One region of the Citrobacter freundii ATCC 8090 genome, then DNA from elsewhere that is predicted to be linked to it. Evidence: predicted binding sites of a transcription regulator. Region 1 holds the regulator's gene; the other holds the start of a gene.

Region 1 (11,645 bases):
AATGTTGCTGTCGATGACAGGTTGTAACGAAGGGAGAAGGGCATGGCGAGCGTACAGCTGCGAAATGTAACAAAAGCCTGGGGTGACGTGGTGGTATCGAAAGATATCAATCTCGACATTCACGAAGGGGAATTCGTGGTGTTTGTCGGACCGTCAGGCTGCGGTAAGTCGACCTTGCTGCGTATGATCGCCGGGCTTGAAACCATCACCAGTGGTGACTTGTTTATCGGGGGGACCCGGATGAACGACATTCCGCCCGCCGAACGCGGTGTGGGTATGGTCTTTCAGTCCTACGCGTTATACCCCCATTTATCTGTCGCGGAAAACATGTCATTCGGCCTCAAACTGGCCGGGGCGAAAAAAGAGGTGATGAACCAACGTGTGAACCAGGTTGCGGAAGTTCTGCAACTGGCACACCTGCTGGAGCGTAAACCAAAAGCGCTTTCCGGCGGACAACGTCAGCGTGTGGCGATTGGCCGTACGCTGGTCGCCGAACCGCGTGTATTCCTGCTGGACGAACCGCTGTCAAACCTCGACGCCGCGCTGCGCGTCCAGATGCGTATTGAAATCTCCCGCCTGCATAAACGTCTTGGTCGCACGATGATTTACGTCACCCACGATCAGGTCGAAGCGATGACCCTGGCTGACAAAATTGTGGTGCTGGATGCCGGTCGCGTAGCGCAGGTCGGTAAACCGCTGGAGCTATACCACTACCCGGCTGACCGCTTTGTTGCCGGGTTTATTGGCTCGCCGAAGATGAACTTCCTGCCGGTGAAAGTCACCGGGACGGCCATCGATCAGGTGCAGGTTGAACTGCCTAACCGCCAGCAAATATGGCTCCCGGTAGACAGCCATGCGGTGCAGGTTGGTGCCAACATGTCTTTAGGTATCCGCCCGGAACATCTGCTGCCCAGCGATATCGCCGATGTCACCCTCGAAGGTGAAGTGCAGGTGGTCGAGCAGCTTGGTCACGAAACACAAATTCATATCCAGATCCCCGCCATCCGTCAAAACCTGGTTTACCGCCAGAACGACGTGGTGTTGGTAGAAGAGGGTGCCACATTCGCTATCGGCCTGCCGCCAGAGCGTTGCCATCTGTTCCGTGAGGATGGCAGTGCATGTCGTCGGTTGCATCAAGAGCCGGGTGTTTAAGGTATCCCATTAAAAAAAAGCGCAAAACCGTCAAGGTGAAGCGTTTAAAGAAAAGCAATGATCTCAGGAGATAGAACGATGATTACTCTGCGCAAACTCCCTCTGGCGGTTGCTGTGGCGGCAGGCATTATGTCTGTTCAGGCAATGGCTGTGGATTTCCATGGCTATGCACGTTCCGGTATTGGCTGGACGGGTAGCGGCGGTGAACAACAGTGTTTCCAGGCAACCGGCGCCCAAAGTAAATACCGTCTTGGTAACGAATGTGAAACCTATGCGGAAATTAAATTAGGTCAGGAAGTGTGGAAAGAGGGCGATAAGAGCTTCTACTTCGACACTAACGTTGCCTATTCCGTCGCACAGCAGAATGACTGGGAAGGGACTGACCCGGCCTTCCGTGAAGCCAACGTGCAGGGTAAAAACCTGATTGAATGGCTGCCAGGCTCCACTATCTGGGCAGGTAAGCGCTTCTATCAGCGTCATGATGTTCACATGATCGACTTCTACTACTGGGATATTTCAGGTCCTGGTGCTGGTATTGAAAACATCGATCTGGGCTTCGGTAAACTGTCTCTGGCCGCGAGCCGTTCACAGGAAGCGGGTGGTTCATATGCTTTCAGCAGCCAGAATATCTATGATCGTACCAAAGACACCGCCAACGACGTATTTGACGTTCGTTTAGCACAGTTGGCAACTAACCCGGATGGGATGTTGGAATTGGGCGTTGACTATGGCCGTGCGAATACCACCGATGATTACCACCTGGCAGACGGCGCATCTAAAGATGGTTGGATGTTCACCGCTGAACATACCCAGAGCATGCTGAAGGGCTACAACAAGTTTGTTGTTCAGTACGCGACAGATTCTATGACCACTCAGGGTAAAGGTCTGAACCAAGGGTCTTACGGTTCATCCTCCTTCACCGTTACTAACCCAGACGGTAGTAAAACGAATTACGCCAATAACGTTATTAATAACAACGGTAGCCTGTTCCGCGTACTTGACCACGGTGCAATCTCCCTTGGCGACAAATGGGATCTGATGTACGTCGGTATGTACCAGAACCTCGACATGGATAACGACCTGGGGACCGAATGGTACACCGTCGGTATCCGTCCGATGTACAAATGGACACCGATCATGAGCACCCTGCTGGAAGTCGGTTACGACAACGTCAAATCTCAGCAAACTGGCGATCGCAACAGCCAGTACAAAATCACCCTGGCGCAACAGTGGCAGGCTGGCGACAGCATCTGGTCCCGCCCGGCAATTCGTGTCTTTGCAACCTATGCCAAATGGGATGAAGAGTGGGGCTACGTTAAAAATGGTAACGACGTAACCAAATACGCCGCTGCAACCAACTCTGGTATCAGCACAACCAGCCGTGGCGACAGCGATGAGTGGTCCTTCGGTGCCCAGATGGAAATCTGGTGGTAATTCAGCACTAACCTGACGTAAAGACCGAAAGAGGGGCGCCAGCCCCTCTTGATTACGGTTTAGCGCGCTATTGCCTGGCCACCGCTGAACCCATGCTATCTGAGGTGATAACAATGAAAATGAAGAAAAGTCTCGTTGCCCTTTGTTTATCTGCAGGGTTATTTGCCAGCGCGCCTGGCATCAGCCTGGCCGATGTAAATATTGTTCCGCAGAACACCACCGCGGCTCCAGCTATTCCCACTGCTGCGCTACAACAGTTAACCTGGACGCCGGTTGATCAATCCAAAACCCAGTCGACACAGCTAGCGACAGCGGGTCAGCGTCTGGATGTTGCTGGTATTACTGGCCCAGTCGCTGCGTACAGCGTACCCGCGAATATTGGTGAGTTAACTCTGACGCTGACCAGTGAAGTCAACAAACAAACCAGTGTATTTGCACCAAACGTTTTAATTCTTGATCAGAACATGACGCCATCTGCGTTCTTCCCCAGCAGCTATTTCACCTACCAGGAACCCGGCGTGATGAGTGCCGATCGTCTGGAAGGCGTAATGCGTCTGACGCCAGCGCTGGGCCAGCAAAAGCTCTATGTTCTGGTCTTTACCACAGATAAAGATCTCCAGCAGACCACGACCCTGCTTGACCCGGCAAAAGCCTATGCCAAGGGTGTAGGTAACGCTGTTCCGGATATTCCTGACCCGATCGCCCGTCATACCACCGACGGTCTGCTGAAGCTGAAAGTCAAAACCAGTTCCTCCTCCAGCGTGCTGGTAGGGCCGCTGTTTGGCTCATCCGGCCCTGGCCCTGTCACGGTGGGTAATACCGCAGCGCCTGCAGTTACTTATGCGGCTCCGGCGGCAGCCGTTGCTGCTCCAGCGCCACAACCGGTGAAGAAAAGTGAGCCGATGTTAAATGACACGGAAAGTTATTTTAACCAGGGCATTAAGGATGCCGTGGCGAAAGGCGATGTCGATAAAGCGCTGAAGCTGCTTGATGAAGCTGAACGTCTGGGATCCAAATCTGCCCGATCCACCTTTATCAGCAGTGTAAAAGGCAAGGGGTAAACGTCTCCCCGCAGTGCTGATTTTGCAACAACTGGTGCGTCTCCTGGCGCACCTTTTTTTATCCTTCGGTGCTAATTGTTACACTTATGTTGCTCTGACGATCACTTAATTGTGTTTGCTCACCCCGTAATGCATTTTCTGCGATACAATGCCTTCAGGTTATAAATCGGAGAGTAAGGCATGCCACACCCTGCGTTAACGCAACTGCGTGCGCTGCGTTATTTTGATGCGATCCCGGCGCTGGACCCCCAACTGCTCGACTGGTTGTTACTGGAAGATTCCATGACCAAACGTTTTGAGCTGCAGGGGAAAAAGGTTACCGTCACGTTACTTCGCGAAGGATTTGTTGGGCAAAATGAGGTGGCTGAAGAACTGATGCTGCTGCCTAAAGAGTCTCGCTATTGGTTACGTGAAATCCTGTTATGTGCGGATGGTGAACCCTGGCTTGCCGGACGGACCGTGGTGCCTGAATCAACCTTGTGCGGCCCAGAACTGGCCTTACAGAACCTGGGGAAAACCCCGCTCGGACGCTACCTGTTTACGTCATCGACATTGACCCGAGATTTTATTGAGATTGGCCGCGATGCAGCGCTATGGGGGCGTCGTTCCCGCCTACGGCTGAGCGGTAAGCCGCTGATGCTTACCGAGCTTTTTCTGCCTGCATCGCCGTTGTACTAAGAGGAAGATAAAGATGGAGTGGAGTCTGACGCAGAATAAGCTGCTGGCGTTTCACCGCTTGATGCGTACGGATAAGCCGATCGGCGCCTTACTGCTGCTCTGGCCAACGCTATGGGCATTGTGGGTGGCGACCCCAGGCATGCCGCAACTGTGGATCCTGGCGGTATTTGTCGCCGGCGTTTGGTTAATGCGCGCCGCTGGATGTGTGGTAAATGATTATGCCGACAGGAAGTTTGACGGACACGTTAAACGCACCGCGAATCGACCGCTGCCGAGCGGTGCTGTCACCGAAAAAGAAGCCCGAACGCTGTTCGTCGTATTGGTGTTGCTCGCCTTCCTGCTGGTTTTGACGCTCAACACGATGACCATTTTGTTGTCCGTTGCGGCGCTAGCGCTGGCGTGGGTCTATCCCTTCATGAAACGCTACACGCATCTGCCGCAGGTGGTGCTGGGCGCGGCGTTTGGCTGGTCTATACCGATGGCGTTTGCCGCCGTGAGCGAGTCTGTACCACTGAGCTGCTGGCTGATGTTCCTCGCCAACATTCTCTGGGCGGTGGCCTATGATACACAGTATGCGATGGTTGATCGGGATGATGACCTGAAGATTGGCATTAAATCGACCGCGATCCTGTTCGGCCAGAACGACAAACTCATTATTGGTATTCTGCAGGTCGGTGTGCTGGCGCTGATGGCGCTGGTGGGGTGGTTAAACGGGTTGGGGATGGGCTATTACTGGTCTCTGCTGGTGGCGGGCGCGCTGTTTGCGTATCAGCAGAAGCTGATTGTTAATCGTGAACGTGATGCCTGTTTTAAAGCGTTTATGAACAATAACTATGTAGGCCTGGTACTGTTCTTAGGACTGGCGATGAGCTACTGGCACTTTTGAGTTTGGCTTAGCCTGCAAAATAAAAACCGGTCATTTCGACCGGTTTTTTAATGCTTACTCGCCCTGTGTGGCACTCTCGATGGTCAGACGGACATCCGACGTCACCAGTTCGGCCAGCATCTGATAGATCTTCATCGTCTCTTCCGGCTCGGCATCCCCGGTATCGCTGATGAATCCCTCGTCACGCAGCGTCAGCACCAGAGAGCTGAACACCGCTTTATCGAAGAATTCCGGCGCGTTAATGCCGTGCAGCACTGAGAGGCGTTGTGCCACGGTGCGGCTCTCTTTCTCCAGCGTGCCACGGTTGATCGACGGGTTGGCGCTCAGTAGCCAGAAGGTGATGGCGTAGCGTTGCAACGTCTCGCGAGCACCCGCAGCCAACAGCTGCAGCGTACGGGAGCGGGCAGGATTAATATGCAGCTCGCCATCCTGTAGAGTAATCAGCCCCTGGCGCTGCATTTCGCTGGCCAGTTCGTCAATCACCCCGGCAAGCTCATCGCGCTCCCAGCGCAGGAACAACTCGGCTTTCAGCATCGGGTACAACGCATCAATATGCTGCTGTAGCGCGACGCGTGAAATACGACGATGCTGAGTCACAATGGCTGCCATCAACGAAGGCAGAACCAGCATATGCGCAATGTTATTGCGGTAGTACGTCATCAAGACCGCCTGCTCGCGCGGCAGAATAATGATGTCACCGATGGTGTCTTTCTCGACCTCAAACTTGTTCATCTGCAAGGCGTGGTCGATCAGTTCACTGGCACTTTGCGCAGGAACGGTTGAGTCCGCCGCGTACGGCACGTTGCGCAGCAGGCTCAGGTAGCAGTCGAGCTGCTCGGTTAACTGTTCACGGGTCAGAGAGCGCTGGCGGGAAGCCAACAGCGCGGTACAACACAGGTTCATGGCGTTGGCCGCGCCAGCGTTGTTAATGCGCACCATCAGATCGGCGGCAATGTTATTCACCGTCGGCGTCAGCCAGGCCGGACGGATAGACTCGATAGGATCGATAGATTCACGCCATTCTGGCACATGCTGGTTGAGGTAAGTCATCAATGGCATTGGTTCACCAAAGTTGACGTAGCCCTGACCCAGGTTGCGCAGCTTGCTTAAGCCACGCAGCATTTGTGGCAGACTTTCTTTCTCTTTCGTCGCGCCACGCAGCTCTTTGGCGTAGGTGCCCACTTCCATTACGTGCTCGTAGCCGATGTAGATCGGTACGAGAGTAATAGGACGCGTACCGCCGCGCAGCATCGCCTGAATAGTCATCGACAGGGTGCCGGTTTTAGGGTCGAGCAAACGACCAGTACGTGAACGTCCACCCTCGACAAAGTACTCAACCGAGTAGCCGCGGCTGAACAACTCGCCCAGATATTCGCGGAATACGGTGGAGTAGAGCTTGTTGCCCTTGAAGGTACGACGAATAAAGAATGCGCCCAGACGACGGAAAATCGGACCCGCTGGCCAGAAATTCAGGTTGATACCGGCTGCGATGTGCGGCGGAACCAGACCCTGGTGGTACAGAACGTACGACAGCAGCATATAGTCCATATGGCTGCGGTGGCACGGAACGTACACGATTTCATGCCCATCGTGCGCCAACTGGCGTACACGCTCCGCATTATGAACGTTAATCCCCTGATACAGACGGTTCCAGGTAAAGCCCAGGATACGGTCCGTCAAACGGATCATTTCGTAGGAGAAGTTGGCGGCAATCTCTTCCATCAGCGCAATGGCATTTTGCTGCGCTTTTTCGTGGGAGATTTTTTTACTGCGCGCTTCATCTTCTACCGCGCGAGCGATCGCTTTTGAAGCTAACAGTTTATTAAACAGATCCTGGCGGGCAGGGAGGCGCGGGCCGACAGCGGCCAGACGCTGGCGAGCAAAGTGCATACGCGCCACGCGTGCCAGCTTCTGGGCAATGATCTTATCCGTACCGTGTTCATCCGCCATACGACGCAGAGAGACCGACGGGGAGAAGCGGACAAAACTGTCGCGACCCAGCCATGAAACCGCAAAGAATTTCTGTACGCCGTTTAGCATACGTAACGGCGGATTAACTTCACCTTTTTCACGCCCTGGCGCACGGCCAAACATCACCGAAACCGGCACCATCTGCACATCCAGGTCTGGATTGCTGCGATGTAAGTCGAGATAGTTATGGAACAGCTTGATGGACTCTTCTTTTGGCGTGTAATAGGTGAACACACGCGGGCCGCCGTGAATAAACACGTAGCGCGGCAGTAAAGTCCCGTCTATCTCCAGCGGTTCCAGGGGATCGGGGAGATCGTGCACCAGACATTGGGCACGCAGCGTCAGCAAGTCTGCTTTTGAATTGTACGGTAGGACGTACATAATGGGACGAGACGTATCGAGTCCCAATTCCGGGGCAGGTTCTGCCGGAATAGACTTGCTTTTTACCAGGACGCTTAATGGTAAATTCAGTAATTTGTAGTAAATTCGTGGCCAGCCGGACATAAACGATGTAAAGCCTCTGGTTAATAATGCAAATGCGCTGCAAGGATATCAGAAAGTTTAGTGAATTTCTGTGGTATCCCGTCATACTTCGCGCTGCTTTGCCACACCCTGAAACAAACGGGGTAACGTTACAATGACATTGACGCTAATAATGTAAAAAGGTTCTTTTTGATGGCCAATAATACCACTGGATTCACCCGAATTATCAAAGCTGCAGGCTATTCCTGGAAAGGTTTTCGCGCCGCATGGATCAATGAGGCGGCATTCCGCCAGGAAAGCGTTGCCGTACTGCTGGGCGTAGCTATCGCCTGCTGGCTGGACGTCGATGCGATTACTCGCGTGCTGTTGATTGGTTCCGTGATGCTGGTGATGATCGTTGAAATCCTCAACAGTGCGATTGAGGCGGTAGTTGACCGTATAGGCTCTGAGTATCACGAACTTTCCGGCCGGGCGAAAGATATGGGGTCGGCGGCGGTATTGTTGTCTATTTTTGTCGCTCTGATTACCTGGGGCATCCTGTTGTGGTCGCATTTGCGATAAGGATTCCACATCTTCATAAATCTCCTGCTTTTTGTGCAGTTTGCGGTTCCAAAATCACCTTTAGCTGTATATACTCACAGCATAACTGTATATACACCCAGGGGGCGGAATGAAAGCGTTAACGGCCAGGCAGCAAGAGGTGTTTGATCTCATTAGAGATCACATCAGCCAGACAGGTATGCCACCGACGCGTGCGGAGATCGCGCAGCGTTTGGGGTTCCGTTCCCCAAATGCCGCTGAAGAACATCTGAAAGCGCTGGCGCGTAAAGGTGTGCTGGAAATTGTCTCCGGCGCATCGCGCGGTATTAGACTGCTGCAGGAAGAAGAAGAGGGATTACCGCTTGTCGGTCGTGTGGCGGCAGGCGAGCCACTTCTGGCGCAGCAGCACATCGAAGGCCACTACCAGGTCGATCCCTCATTGTTCAAACCGAACGCCGATTTTCTGCTGCGCGTCAGCGGTATGTCGATGAAAGATATCGGTATTATGGACGGCGATTTGCTGGCGGTGCATAAAACTCAGGACGTGCGTAACGGACAGGTTGTTGTTGCCCGTATTGATGACGAAGTTACGGTTAAGCGCCTGAAAAAGCAGGGCAACAAGGTTGAACTTCTGCCAGAAAATAGCGAATTTAAACCTATCGTTGTCGACCTGCGTGAGCAAAGCTTCACCATTGAAGGGCTGGCGGTAGGTGTCATTCGTAACGGTGAATGGCTGTAATCATGTATTAATACTGTGGCGCATTCTGCGCCACAGTTAGTTTTCACTTCTTTTCATCAGGCTTTCCTGTATGCCTTTCTTTACCTCCTCTGATAAAGCACTCTGGCACCTCGCCTTACCGATGATCTTCTCCAATATCACCGTTCCCCTGCTGGGACTGGTGGACACCGCGGTGATTGGTCATCTGGATAGTCCGGTCTATCTTGGCGGTGTTGCGGTTGGTGCTACGGCAACCAGTTTTCTCTTTATGCTGCTGCTTTTTCTGCGCATGAGCACCACGGGTCTTACTGCCCAGGCATTTGGTGCGAAAAATCCACAGGCGCTGGCGCGCGCACTGGTGCAGCCGCTAATGCTGGCGCTGGGAGCGGGGTTGCTTATCGCACTGTTTCGTACGCCGATTATCGATGTAGCGCTGCATATTGTCGGGGGAAGTAAAGCGGTACTGGAACAAGCCCGGCGTTTCCTTGAAATCCGCTGGCTCAGCGCACCCGCCTCGCTGGCTAATCTGGTGCTGCTCGGCTGGCTGCTTGGCGTTCAGTATGCGCGTGCGCCGGTTATCCTGTTGATTGTTGGCAATATTCTTAACATTGTGCTCGATTTATGGCTGGTGATGGGCCTGCATATGAACGTGCAAGGTGCGGCACTGGCGACGGTGATTGCTGAATATGCCACCTTACTGATCGGCCTGATGATGGTGCGCAAAGTCCTGCATATGCGCGGAATATCGCTGGCAATGCTGAAGCAGGCGTGGCGTGGCAACTTCCGTCGTTTGCTGGCGCTTAACCGTGACATCATGTTGCGCTCGCTGCTGCTGCAGCTCTGTTTTGGCGCTATCACGGTGCTGGGTGCACGTCTGGGAGGCGATATTATTGCGGTTAATGCCGTTCTGATGACCCTGCTAACCTTTACCGCCTACGCGCTGGATGGATTTGCCTATGCCGTGGAAGCGCATTCGGGCCAGGCCTATGGGGCGCGAGATGGTAGCCAGTTACTGGACGTCTGGCGGGCGGCCTGTCGGCAGTCCGGTATTGTGGCTATTCTGTTTTCGCTGGTTTATGCCCTGTTTGGCGAGCAGATTGTTGCGCTACTGACCTCGCTGCCGCAAATCCAACTACTGGCCGATCGCTATCTCTTCTGGCAGGTGGTGTTACCGCTGGTGGGTGTCTGGTGTTATCTGCTCGACGGAATGTTTATTGGCGCGACGCGGGCTGCAGAAATGCGCAACAGTATGGCCGTTGCCGCAGTGGGATTCGCCTTAACGCTCCTGACGTTGCCGTGGCTGGGAAATCATGGTTTGTGGCTGGCGTTAACCGTTTTCCTCGCGTTGCGCGGGCTGTCGCTGGCCTTTATCTGGCGGCGTCACTGGCGTAATGGAACCTGGTTTGCCTAATCTGGATGGTTAAAAATTCCGAATAGTAAATAAAACCCAGAATCACTGACTACACTTATTCTCACGTCCAGCAAAAACAGCATGTGTCTGGACATGGCACTCTCGCTATTCACAACCTAACGATGAGGACTTGATGATGAATAAAGACGAAGTCGGCGGCAACTGGAAGCAGTTTAAAGGTAAAGTGAAAGAGCAATGGGGCAAACTGACCGATGATGATATGACGGTCATTGAAGGTAAACGTGACCAACTGGTCGGTAAAGTCCAGGAGCGTTACGGTTACGCGAAAGATCAGGCGGAGAAAGAAGTTAACGATTGGGAAAAACGTAATGATTACCGCTGGTAATTAACCCCTCCCTCCTGAGAGTACAAGGATGTACGCTCTCCCGCTTACCTAGCGCCCCACTTTCTTCTTCACCTGAATCGTATGGTCATGCTGGCACTCGCCAGGATGGCGGCATGACTCAACTTCTACACAGGCCGGACATAGTCCGTGTGCTTCAATAACATTATGTCGCAGAGCAAAGCCCATTTTGGCCGCCAGCGTATGCATGATGTCTTCCACACCTTCTGCGCACTCTTCTTTTACCACACCACAGCGGTCACAAATGAACATCGCGGAACTGTGGGTTGGCTGATCGAACAGATGGCAAAGGACATAGCTGTTGGTGGATTCCACCTTATGCACAAATCCTTGTTCCAGCAGAAAATCGAGCGCACGATACACGGTTGGCGGCTTGGCCTGTGGCTCGGTTTCCCGCAACAGGTCGAGCAGGTCATAGGCGCTGATAGCCCCTTCCTGCAGGCTCATCAGGCGCAACACTTCGAGACGCTGTGGCGTAAGCCGCACGTTGCGTTGCGCACAGAGTTTTTCAGCTTGAGCCAATAACTCTTGCGTAGTGGTTTTGTCCATTTGGCGCCTCGATTTGCGTGGAAGGTTAATCCCTTACTTTAACATGTTCTGCTTAAAACGCCGAGATCCACCGCGGTGTGCTATACCTGACGCATCGCAATACTGGAAAATAACCATGAAAAGACCCGATTGTATTCGCCACTGGCGTGAGGTTGAGGGGGCTGATGACTCCACTTATCCCGACAGCGATGAGCTATTTGCTATTGGCGCGCCGCTTGCCCGCAAGTTGGGGTTAGGACGACTCGGCATTCATCATGAACGCCTGCCGCCGGGTCGGCGCACGTCGTACCCGCACGCTGAAAGCGATGAGGAAGAGTTTATCTATGTGCTGGAAGGTTATCCTGAGGCCTGGATTAACGGGTATTTATGGAAGCTAGAGCCGGGCGACAGCGTCGGTT
Region 2 (11,645 bases), 1.6 Mb from region 1:
TGCTAATTGGCCCCAGCCAGTGCGGTAAAACGTCGCTCACACAGTGCATGCGCGGAGAGGTGCTCCACTATCAGAAGACCCAGGCCATAGTCTGGTCACCTACGACAATAGACACACCGGGTGAATATCTTGAGAACCGCTGCCTGTACAGTGCGCTGCTGGCCAGCGCCTGTGAAGCGGACATTATTGCGCTGGTACTCAATGCTGACGCGCCGTGGTCACCATTTTCTCCCGGTTTTACCGGACCAATGAACCGACCCGTTATTGGCCTCGTTACCAAAGCCGATTTAGCCAACCCGCAGCGTATTTCTCTTGTGGAGAGTTGGTTAGCTCAGGCTGGTGCGCAAAAAGTATTTGTCACCAGCGCGCTGGAGAATACCGGGGTCGATGAGATGTTCATTTTTCTGAATGCAAAGGAACCTTCATGTCTCACAAAATAATGGCCATTAACGCAGGTAGTTCCTCGCTTAAGTTTCAACTACTGGCGATGCCGCAGGGTGAAATGATCTGCCAGGGGTTGATAGAACGTATCGGTTTGTCTGATGCACTGGTCACCCTAAAAACGCCAGCGCAGAAATGGCAGGAGACTTTGCCCGTAGCCGATCACCGTGAAGCCGTAACGTTGCTTCTGGAAAAACTGCTCAACCACCACATTATCAGCAGTCTGGAAGAGATCGACGGCGTGGGCCACCGCGTCGCACACGGAGGGGAATCCTTTAAAGACTCCGCGCTGGTAACTGATGAAACGCTGGCAGAAATCGAGCGCCTCGCGGAACTGGCCCCTCTGCATAACCCGGTAAATGCGTTGGGGATCGCGGTATTCCGCCAGCTATTGCCCAAAACGCCAGCCGTTGCGGTGTTCGACACCGCGTTTCATCAAACGCTTGATGAGCCTTCTTTCATCTATCCCCTGCCCTGGCGTTACTATGTCGAGTTGGGTATTCGTCGTTACGGTTTTCATGGTACCAGCCACAAATACGTTAGCTCACAGCTTGCTGAAAAACTGGGTGTGCCACTCAGCGCCCTGCGCGTTGTTTGTTGTCATCTGGGCAACGGCAGCAGCATCTGCGCCATCAAAGGCGGACAATCGGTGAATACGTCAATGGGCTTTACACCACAGTCTGGCGTGATGATGGGCACGCGAAGTGGCGATATTGATCCATCCATTTTGCCCTGGATAGCCCTGCGAGAAGGCAAAACACCGCAGCAGCTCAATCAATTGCTCAACAATGAGTCCGGATTGCTCGGTGTTTCTGGCATCTCACCTGACTACCGCGACGTTGAACATGCCGCAGATACGGGCAATCACCAGGCTGCGCTGGCGTTGACGCTTTTTGCTGAGCGCATTCGTGCCACCATTGGTAGCTATATTATGCAGATGGGCGGTCTGGATGCCCTGGTGTTTACCGGTGGTATTGGCGAAAACTCCGCACGGGCGCGCGCTGCGATTTGCCGTAACCTGAATTTCCTGGGTCTGGCCGTTGATGAGGAAAAAAATCAGCGTAATGCCACCTTCATTCAAACGGAAAATGCGATGGTCAAAGTAGCAGTGATTAATACCAATGAAGAGCTAATGATTGCGCAAGACGTTATGCGTTTAGCGATATCTGAAACTGTGACATTGGGCATTCCTGCATAATACTGCCGCACCGCAAATTGCGGCAAATCATGGTAATAGCGCGATCGCCATGACACTATGCGCCGAGGATTGCTGATCACATAGGTGAAGACGTGGCTGTTGCGCAATGTCCCGCATCGTGCGGAGAACTTATCCAGGGCTGGATTCTGGGCAGTGAGAAATTGGTCTCCTGCCCGGTTGAATGGTATAGCACCGTTGAGGTCACTTCAGGTTCACCGCTGACAGATGAACGTCCACTTTCGCGAGCAATGGTTGAGAGGTTATTGCTGCACTGGCAATACCCGGCACACATGAGTCAGGATATCCGAATAGATGTCCAGTCAACCATTCCTGTCGCTAAAGGGATGGCCAGCAGCACAGCGGATATCGCCGCCACGGCAATCGCCACGGCACAGTATCTGGGGCATCAGCTAGACGAATCCACTCTGGCGCAGCTTTGCGTTTCGCTGGAACCTACCGACAGCACCGTTTTCCGCCAGCTTACGCTGTTCGATCATAACGACGCCTCCACGCAAATTGCCTGTGAATCCCAGCCACAACTCGATCTGCTGGTTCTCGAAAGTCCGGAAACCTTGCTTACTGCTGATTATCACCGTACTCCACGTCAGTCAGGGCTACTGGCGGGCGCCCCAGCTCTGAAACGCGCATGGGAAAAGGTACAGGAAGCCTGTATCAGTCAAAACCCTTATCGGATGGGCGAAGCCGCCACGCTGAGCGCGATCGCCAGCCAGTTGCTGTTACCTAAACCAGATTTTGATTCACTATTAGCACTGGTAGAAGAATGTGATTTATACGGCGTCAACGTCGCGCACAGCGGCAGCGTCGTCGGTCTGATGCTCGACAGAAGGCGTCATGATGTGGACTACATTAAATGGATGCTGACGCAGAAAAAATTGACAGTGCACTGGCCGGAACAACATTTGTTGCGGATGGTAACTGGCGGGGTCGAACTGCAATAAGGGCCGCCGCTAAGCAGCGACCCAAACGAGCATAAAATCGTTACTCAGCTTTCGCATCGGCGTTTTTCACTTCGCCCATCGCTTTCAGCTTTTTAGAGATGTCGCGGCGCTCTTTAGAGATCTCAGCGTTTTTGATGATGTAATCATCAACACGATCTTCATAATCGCTTTTCATGCTGGCGATAATGCCCTGAATCGCTTCCACGCTCATTCCAGGCTTGATGTAGTCGCTCAGGTTGTCCAACAGCAGAACGCGTTTCTGGTTGTCACGGATCTTTTTCTCAACGTCCTGAATTTCACGTTGCAGTTTGTTTTTACGACGGAACAGACGAACAAATTCCAGCACGTCCTGGAAAGAAGGCTTGGTAGTTTCCATTTTTACACCCCTGATAATGTGAGATTCGGATTCGTTAAAACAACGGCTAAAGTGGGTCAACATTACTTTCATGCCCGCCATACTTCAAGTTGCATCTGCATCGACAATGCATGGTTGAAACCTGAATTATCGAGGGTAAAGCCATTGCAGTTACCAATGGTTTTAGCCTTTTTCAGTATCATACCTCTAATCTTTGCTGAATCGAAGCAGCAGTAGAACCTATCGCCTCATCTGCTCTTTATTTGCGCAGCGCGCGACAGATTAAATGTGAGAGCAACTCCAGCTGTCGCGCCATTTCCATGTTCAACCAAACGTAGCCGTGAATGGGCGTTTCTGCGACATAATCGCCTTTATGCTCAGCAATGAGCTGACGCAACTCCGCCACGGTGTCATTGAGCTTTTCCGTATTGGCAAGCACCGGCTGCGGATTTCCTTCGTACAAGGCGTGGGTTATGGTCAGTAGCGCCTGCTGCGTCCTGAGCTGAGTTTCACGCAAAGTTTGTGCATTCAGCATGACAAAGTGGCTGGTGCGGCTGGCCCAAAGCGCATTAATTTGCAGCTCAAGCATGCAGACCAGATTGCGGTTAACCGTTTGAATAGCCTCAAAAATGGATTTTTGAATACGGGTTTCTTTACTGGCGGGAACGATGAGTCCGCGCATTTTGACAACGTCGCTTAAGAGCTGCTGTAAATGCTTCTCAAGCCGCGGTTGCTCAAGCAAATTAGGGGATAGCGCGGCCTGATACACCCGATTATATCCCGTCACACAATGTGCCAATTGGATACGCCAGTGTATAAATGCCCGCTGCGGCCAGATGCCGGTAAACAGCATCGCCAGTAACGAACCCAAAATAACATCGCCACCGCGCCATAACGCGGTATTCATATCTCCGGCAGGCGCCCCCACGACCACGGCAAGCGTAATGCCAATCAGCAGCGCCTGATACGGCCTTTTACCCAACGCCAACCACCCACAGAGAAACATCGCCACCGCGCACCAGATCAGCATTAGCGGAAGCGAAAAGAGTTCCAGACGCAGGGCAATCAATCCAAGCACCGAGCCCAGGATCGTTCCGCCTATACGCTCAAACGCTCTGGGAACAACGTTACCCCAAAAAGAAATTGGCCCCATAATCACCACCAGCGTGATCAGAGGCCATGTACCTTCGGGAATGTTTAACAGGCGTACCAACAGAAAAGTAAGAAGAAACGCCAGCGCAATGCGAATGCCATGCACCACACGATAATGACGATACAAACGAATTTCAAAAGGACTCAGCGACTTATCTGCACGCACTCATGCACTCCGTCAGGGAATAGCAAAGAAGCGAATTGTACCTGTTTTTACGGTGAAAACATCATCCTGATGACCAGGACATTCATCCTGATTTACACCAAAAACAGTTACTTCAACTGTACCGGCACGTACATTTCAATGTCCCAGTAACCGTCCTCCATGCCGTTGTTCAGATAAACTTCAAAACAGGGTTTAGCGGCTATCGCATACGTCGAATCCTGCATCAGGCGCTCAAAAAACTGATACCACGGCGTCGCGAAGTCATGATTTTCAACGCGCGCAACGGCTATAGCATAGTCGCCACCTGCCAGCTCGGTCTGGATCACGCCTTCGCTGTTTTCCGGGATCTCAAAACCTTCAGGCACAGACACCACGGTATCACAACGCAGTTTTTCCGCCGGAACAACGTCAGGATTGTCGTAATAAACGGCTATCCATTCCAGCGGTACGATCTGCTTACCGTCGACCCACATCATTAACTGTTCGAAACCTTGCTTTACCGTTTGTTCCCACGGTCCAACCATATGGAAACCGGCAATTATGCGTTTCTCGACCTGCTTTATCTCGTACTCCATATAACCTCCGTTATTACACTGTATTTATATACAGTGTAATTTTTAGGTATGACGGCCACAAGAAATCAGTGATTATTATGTGAGCAGATTCGCACTCTTGCCAGTCAGGCACATCAGGAAAACTACGCCTTATGGCGGAAGTAATCGCTCAAACGCGAGAAGACGCCACCTTCGTTGACAGACTCCAGCGTAACCAGAGGCCAGTGCGCCACCAGTTTATCCCGATCGTAGAGTTCAATTTCCCCCACACGTTGATGGGCTGCAATCGGGGCGACCAGTTCTTTCTTATCAAGAACATATTTTGCCTTGATATTCGCGACTTCGGCTTTAGGCAGGGCCATCCAGAAATCCTGCTCTGTGCCAAGGCTAATTTTTTCTTTATCGCCATACCAGATCCGTTCAATACCGACCTGCTTACCGCTACGTAAAACCTGCACGGTATCGAAGTTCTGTTGTCCCCATTGCAGCAGTTTTCTCGCCTGGTCTTCACGTCCTTTCGCACTCTCCGCCCCCATCACAACCGCAATCAGGCGGCGCTGCCCATCAACAGCAGAAGCAATCAGGTTGAATCCAGCGCCGGAGGTATGCCCAGTCTTCAGACCGTCGACGTTCATGGTTTTATCCCACAACAAACCGTTACGGTTTTGCTGCGTGATTCCGTTCCAGGTAAGGCTTTTTTCACTGTACATATGGTAGAAATCCGGCTCTCCATGGATGATAGCTCGCGACAGCACGGCCAGATCGTAAGCTGAGCTATGCTGACCTGGCGCATCCAGACCATGTACCGTTTCAAAATGCGTGTCCCGCAGGTTCAGCTTTTGCACATAGTTGTTCATCATCGCGACAAACTGCGACTGCCCTCCGGCGATGTAATCCGCCAGCGCCACGCAGGCATCATTACCGGAATCAACAATTAGCCCGCGACTCAAGTCGCGCACGGAAACGCGATCCCCTTCTTTCAGGAACATTAAAGATGAACCGACGAATACCGGATTATCTTTCGCCCAGGCGTCGCGCCCAACGGTGACAATATCTGTCGGACTAATACGCTTGCTGTCGATTGCGCGATCGACAACATAACCAGTCATCAGCTTTGTCAGGCTGGCAGGGTTGCGCTGCTGGTGTTCATTTCCGGCTGTCAGGATTTGGCCCGTGGTGTAATCCATTAATACCCACGCTCCGGCATTAATCGCAGGTGGCTGTGGGGAAAAGCTTACGACCTCGGTCGCGTACGCGGGCGAAAAACTCATCGCAAAGAGTGAAGCGGCAATAAACAAACGGCGTTTCAACAGCATGTCCTCAGGAAATGGAAAAATAGCCGTTCTTTTTACGGAAGTTCTGGCGAACAAACATGGATAAATTGCAAGAAAATGTGACATAAGGCACATTTTCTTGCTGTAAGGAAAGGTTTTCAGATATCAACCGCGGCGGGCATTAGCCTTTGCGCGGTGCTGTCTCTGCGTGATGGCTGCGATGACGATGATAGCCATCTATCATGCTGCGGAAAATTTGCCCCGGTGTGTCACCCAGCGTGCACAGGTAAATATGTGCACAGATGAACAGTAAGCCGACAATCGCCAACACCATATGCAGCACCAGCATCACAGGCCCTGCCCCTATTACCTGCGGGTAGAGACATAACAACCCGGTAATGATCAACAGCGGAACCAGCGCATACATGATGGCCAGATAAGCCAACTGTTGTAGCGGGTTAAATTTACTCTCTGCCGTTGCTGCAAACGGGTGCGGCTCACCTTTCATGATGCCATACAGATAAAAGCGCGTTTGCAACAAGCAGCGTGATATCAACCCGTTAAACTTCACCCGATAATGACAACCGTTGCCGCTGGTTGCGTTGATTAGCACAAAACCAACCCAGAAGGCCAACAGGGCGAAACCGCACCAGGTATGTACCTGCACCATCAATGCCACCGGTCCGACAGAGAAGTGCCCAAACAGGCCACTCAGCAGAAGCAGGATAAAAAGCAGCGCATTACCCCAGTGCCAGCGGCGAACTGCCAGCGAATAGAGGTAATCCCGATGTTCTTCTCCAGTAGCTGTTTTGGGTGACAGCATCCGACGTAACAGCGCGTGTATAACCAGGCCCGCAATCATCAGCACAATAACAACGCCTGCATAAATGAGCCACAGCGGCCAGTAGTCCGGCGCATAGTTAAGCTCTGCTCCCCAGATAGAATTCATGCTTTACCCTCCTGATGGATCTCTTTACGCCGATAAACACTCACCGGGCCGCTACGCGTATCCTGCTGGCGATAAACCTCTTTTTGATTTATCCAGTGCTGAATTTCCGGGTCGTCACGACGACCAAATTTCAGCGCATCCGTCGGGCAAACGGAAACGCAGGCGGGCGATTGTCCAGTCTCCAGTCGGGTATCTGCACAGAAGTTACATTTGTCGGCAATTCCCGTTTGCGGATTGAGATAACGGACGTGGAACGGACAAGCGGCAACACAATAGTCACAGCCAATACAGCGAGACTTATCCACTTGCACAATGCCATTTTCGTCGCGAAATGACGCACCGGTCGGACAAACGCTGACACACGGCGCATCTTCACAATGCTGACAGGAAACGCGAACAAACTGGAAGTGGGATAGCACCTCGGGTTCATGTTCGGGTGAACGGATCTGCACCTGTAGACGGCTAAATCCCTCTGGCACGTCATTCAAAACTTTGCAGGCAACCGTACATGCCTGACAGCCGATACAGCGTTTCTCGTCATGCAGCATGACATAAGGGTTTGTTGCTTGATTCATGATGTTCTCCTTTCTCATGCCCGACGAAGCGTAACGCCAGCGGTGTGCACCACTGTACCGGAAACCGGACTGGTAACATGCGGAAGCAAATTACCGCAATGGATACCGTGCGTTGTCGCTGCGGTTTTGGCTCCCGCCTTGGCGCCAAACCCCATATAAACAAACAGCGTATCGGGCCGAATTCCGGCGGTGACCAGCGCTTTGCCTTTTTCCTTGCCGGTCGCGTTTTCCAGCCAGATGTCATCGCCGCTTTTGATGCCTTTTTCACGGGCCGTTTGCGGGTGGATCCACACCGCGTTGTCCCACATCAACTCGCTAAGCAGTGGCACGTATTGCGTCGCACCGTTGGTATGAACCGCCACTTTTCCCTGGATAAAATAGAGCTCACTATCGCCTTTGAGCGCAAAATTGCGCGCGCGCGGAATACCGTAGCCAGGCAGGAGCGTCTCCAGCTCTTCAGAATAAAGCTCTATTTTTCCTGAAGGGGATTTAAAGCGCAGTTGCTCGCCATAGGTACCGTCGCTGTCAACCGCCACCGCGCCCGGATAGCGTTCCACAAACTGACGCACCGCTTCAGGTTCACGCAGCAGTAACGGAACACCCCACTCCCGATACCCTTTCTCACGCAGTTCAGCAGACAGCGCATGATCGCCATTAAGCTGGTATAACTGACGCGTTTGCATATCCTGCCATGGGTAGAATTGCCCAAGGCCTAACTGCACGGCCAGCTCTTTCCAGATTTGCCAGCTTGGACGCGCATCACCAATAGGTTCTACTACCTGCTGGCGCAGGGCATAGGCTGGATTCAGACCCGACATGTCTGAAACTTCTTCATCGCGCTCAAGGTAAGTACATTCAGGCAAAAGGTAGTCGGCATACGCCGCGCTTTCGCTTAGATAAACATCACAACTGACCACAAGGTCGAGCTGTTCAACGGTTTTGACCAGATCCGGTCGGCAGGTAACGGTTTGGAAAGGGTTGTGTCGGGACATAATCCATCCCTTCACCGGATAAGGCGTCTGGTTTAACACAGCATCAATGATGCTTTGCACCACACCACCGCCCGCCGCGATGTACTTAAACTGCGGGGCTACCAGATCGATACGCTGCGCCGTTGGCTTGGGTAATTTGACATCGGGTTTTGCCAGCACCGGAGCGACCTTCTCTCCGGCCAGCTTATTATAAGTTGCCGCCGCTTTTTTCTGGTATAAACCGCCTTCACGCTCAATATTACCAAGCAGCACATTGAGGGTAAAAATCATGCGCCGCATATCAATTTCTTCTTGCGAGAACGTCGCACGATGGCCCGGGCTGACGATAGCATGAGGCGCGCAGGCGGCCATTTCTCGGGTGACCCGAACAATGACATCAGCAGGCACATCAGCTTGCTTTTGCGCCCATTCCGGCGTGGTCTCTTGTACTGCTTCTGCCAGTTGGTCAAACCCTGTGGTGTAGCGCGCAACGAAGTCCGCGTCATACAATTTTTCATTGATCATGACGTGACACATGGCCATCAACACCGGCAAGTCGCCGCCCGGTTTGAGCGCATGCCATTCATCCGCCTTGCTGGAGAAGACGGACAGACGAGGGTCGAAGCTGACCATTTTTGCGCCCTTTTCCTGCGCCATCATAAGTTCATGCGTTTCGGCAACCTCAATTCCTTCATAAAGGTTGTGACCAAAAGAGACCATATAACGGGTATTGGCGATATCCATGGCCAAATCGCCGCCCATCATCACTTTGGCGGCAATCGATTTTCCGGCCGGGCATGTCGACGCGTGCGTAAAGGTGTTTGGCGATCCGAAAGCCGTCGCCAGTTGAAATAAATGCCCTGAAAGCGAACCGGATTTAGAAGAAAAGACGACGCCCTGAGGACCATGCTGCGTTTTGATTGCCGTCATTTTTTCGGCAATTTCTTTATACGCTTGTTCCCAGCTAATAACCTGCCATTCTCCGCTCCCGCGAGGTCCTGTGCGTTTCATGGGTTTAACAATACGGTGCGGGTCGTTGACCAGGCTAACGCCGCTGCCGCCACGAGCGCAGACACGTGTCCCTTGCTGGGGCGCATTAGGGTTCCCTTGAATAAAAACCGTTTTATTATTAATTACCTGTGCCTGTATCGGGCAACGATAAGAACACATTTCACACAAACTTGGCGTCAGGGATGTTTTCCCCTTAATGCTCTCTGGAGAATTACGCGCCAGTGCGCCTGGCGGAAAACTGCCTATCGCACAGGCTGAACAGCCTATACCCACTCCTCGCAAAAAATTACGCCGACTAATGCTCATATAACCTCCTGTTATTAGATATATCCAATGATTATATGGCGTTTAGAATATTTATTTTTTACATCAATCACATTTCATTACAATGCATGACAGCGAATTGACACAAATAAAAACTCTTTGTTTATAAAAGACTTTTAAAGTTTCCAGAACACAATAAAAGAAGAAGAAAATAACAATAATGGTTATCAATTAGATTGTTTACAAATCCGCAACTCCAAGATATTTTATTTCCGTAATTTATTTTAACAGTGCGGAATTTATTTATTAATTCTATAAAAGTCCTGTTTATCTCAACTTTATTGCGTACACAATCCAGCTTCGATAATACCATAGCTGATTATCTCACTATTTTTTGGTATTCTTGGACGAGCGCTAAATTGATCCCGGACATAACTGAACAATGAATGACGGCAAGCAGCAACCTGGTTTTCTCTTCCACGATTACGAGACATTTGGCACCCATCCGGCGCTGGACAGACCCGCGCAATTTGCGGCTATCCGCACAGATAATGATTTCAACATCATCGGTGAACCAGAAGTCTTTTATTGCAAACCCGCGGACGATTATCTGCCGCAGCCTGAGGCGGTGTTGATTACGGGTATCACACCGCAGGAAGCACGTGAAAAGGGAGAGAATGAAGCCGCTTTTGCTGCGCGCATCCACGCCCTGTTCACCGTGCCGAAAACCTGTATCCTGGGCTATAACAACGTGCGCTTCGATGATGAGGTGACGCGCAACATCCTGTATCGCAATTTCTACGATCCCTATGCCTGGAGTTGGCAGAACGATAATTCGCGCTGGGATCTGCTGGATGTGATGCGCGCCTGCTATGCCCTGCGCCCTGAAGGCATTAACTGGCCGGAAAACGACGACGGCTTACCCAGCTTCCGCCTGGAGCATTTGACTAAAGCCAACGGTATTGAGCATGCCAATGCTCACGATGCGATGGCGGACGTATACGCCACGATCGCAATGGCGCAATTAGTGAAGTCACGTCAGCCGCGTCTGTTTGATTATCTCTACAGCCATCGTAATAAGCACAAGCTGGCCGCACTGGTTGATGTCCCGCAAATGAAACCGCTGGTCCATGTCTCTGGTATGTTCGGCGCATGGCGCGGTAACACCAGTTGGGTGGCGCCATTGGCGTGGCATCCGGAGAATCGTAACGCAGTTATTATGGTCGACTTAGCTGGTGATATTTCGCCGCTGCTCGAACTCGACAGCGACGCCCTGCGCGAGCGGCTCTACACGTCTAAAGCGGATCTGGGTGATAACCCGGCCGTACCGGTTAAATTGGTGCACATCAACAAATGCCCGGTACTGGCACAGGCGAATACCCTGCGTCCGGAAGACGCCGACCGTCTTGGCATTAACCGCCAGCATTGTCTGGATAATCTTAAAGTTCTGCGCGAAAACCCGCAGATACGCGACAAAGTGGTCGCGATCTTTGCCGATGCGGAACCCTTTACACCATCAGATAACGTGGATGCCCAACTGTACAACGGCTTTTTCAGCGATGCTGACCGTGCGGCGATGAAAATCGTTCTGGAAACTGAACCACGCAATTTACCTGCGCTGGATATCTCCTTTGTCGATAAGCGCATTGAAAAACTGTTGTTTAATTACCGTGCACGTAACTTCCCGGGAACGCTGGACGAAGCTGAACAGCAGCGCTGGCTGGACCATCGTCGCCAGGTATTCACACCGGAGTTTTTGCAAAATTACGCCAATGA

The links. Region 1 encodes LexA, which represses DNA repair genes until DNA is damaged. Its sites were predicted from a motif close to TNCTGTATGTACATACAGNA; they were not measured.
Region 2: the regulator LexA is predicted to act here: its motif matches at 4,863-4,882, upstream of sbmC (DNA gyrase inhibitor SbmC).

Annotation. Positions count from the first base shown of each region.
Region 1 covers NZ_CP049015.1:4,599,062-4,610,706, reverse strand. The annotation lists gene malK (maltose/maltodextrin ABC transporter ATP-binding protein MalK) at 43-1,152, shown strand; gene G4551_RS22100 (maltoporin) at 1,231-2,586, shown strand; gene malM (maltose operon protein MalM) at 2,700-3,647, shown strand; gene ubiC (chorismate lyase) at 3,828-4,325, shown strand; gene ubiA (4-hydroxybenzoate octaprenyltransferase) at 4,339-5,211, shown strand; gene plsB (glycerol-3-phosphate 1-O-acyltransferase PlsB) at 5,266-7,686, opposite strand; gene G4551_RS22075 (diacylglycerol kinase) at 7,858-8,226, shown strand; gene lexA (transcriptional repressor LexA) at 8,336-8,944, shown strand; gene dinF (MATE family efflux transporter DinF) at 9,015-10,334, shown strand; gene G4551_RS22060 (CsbD family protein) at 10,471-10,680, shown strand; gene zur (zinc uptake transcriptional repressor Zur) at 10,729-11,247, opposite strand; gene G4551_RS22050 (cupin domain-containing protein) at 11,363-11,645, shown strand, end outside.
Region 2 covers NZ_CP049015.1:3,034,082-3,045,726, forward strand. The annotation lists gene pduV (propanediol utilization protein PduV) at 1-440, shown strand, start outside; gene G4551_RS14850 (acetate/propionate family kinase) at 425-1,639, shown strand; gene G4551_RS14855 (GHMP family kinase ATP-binding protein) at 1,732-2,598, shown strand; gene G4551_RS14860 (DUF496 family protein) at 2,639-2,974, opposite strand; gene G4551_RS14865 (FUSC family protein) at 3,213-4,271, opposite strand; gene sbmC (DNA gyrase inhibitor SbmC) at 4,379-4,846, opposite strand; gene dacD (serine-type D-Ala-D-Ala carboxypeptidase DacD) at 4,969-6,141, opposite strand; gene phsC (thiosulfate reductase cytochrome B subunit) at 6,281-7,048, opposite strand; gene phsB (thiosulfate reductase electron transport protein PhsB) at 7,045-7,623, opposite strand; gene phsA (thiosulfate reductase PhsA) at 7,638-9,911, opposite strand; gene sbcB (exodeoxyribonuclease I) at 10,312-11,645, shown strand, end outside.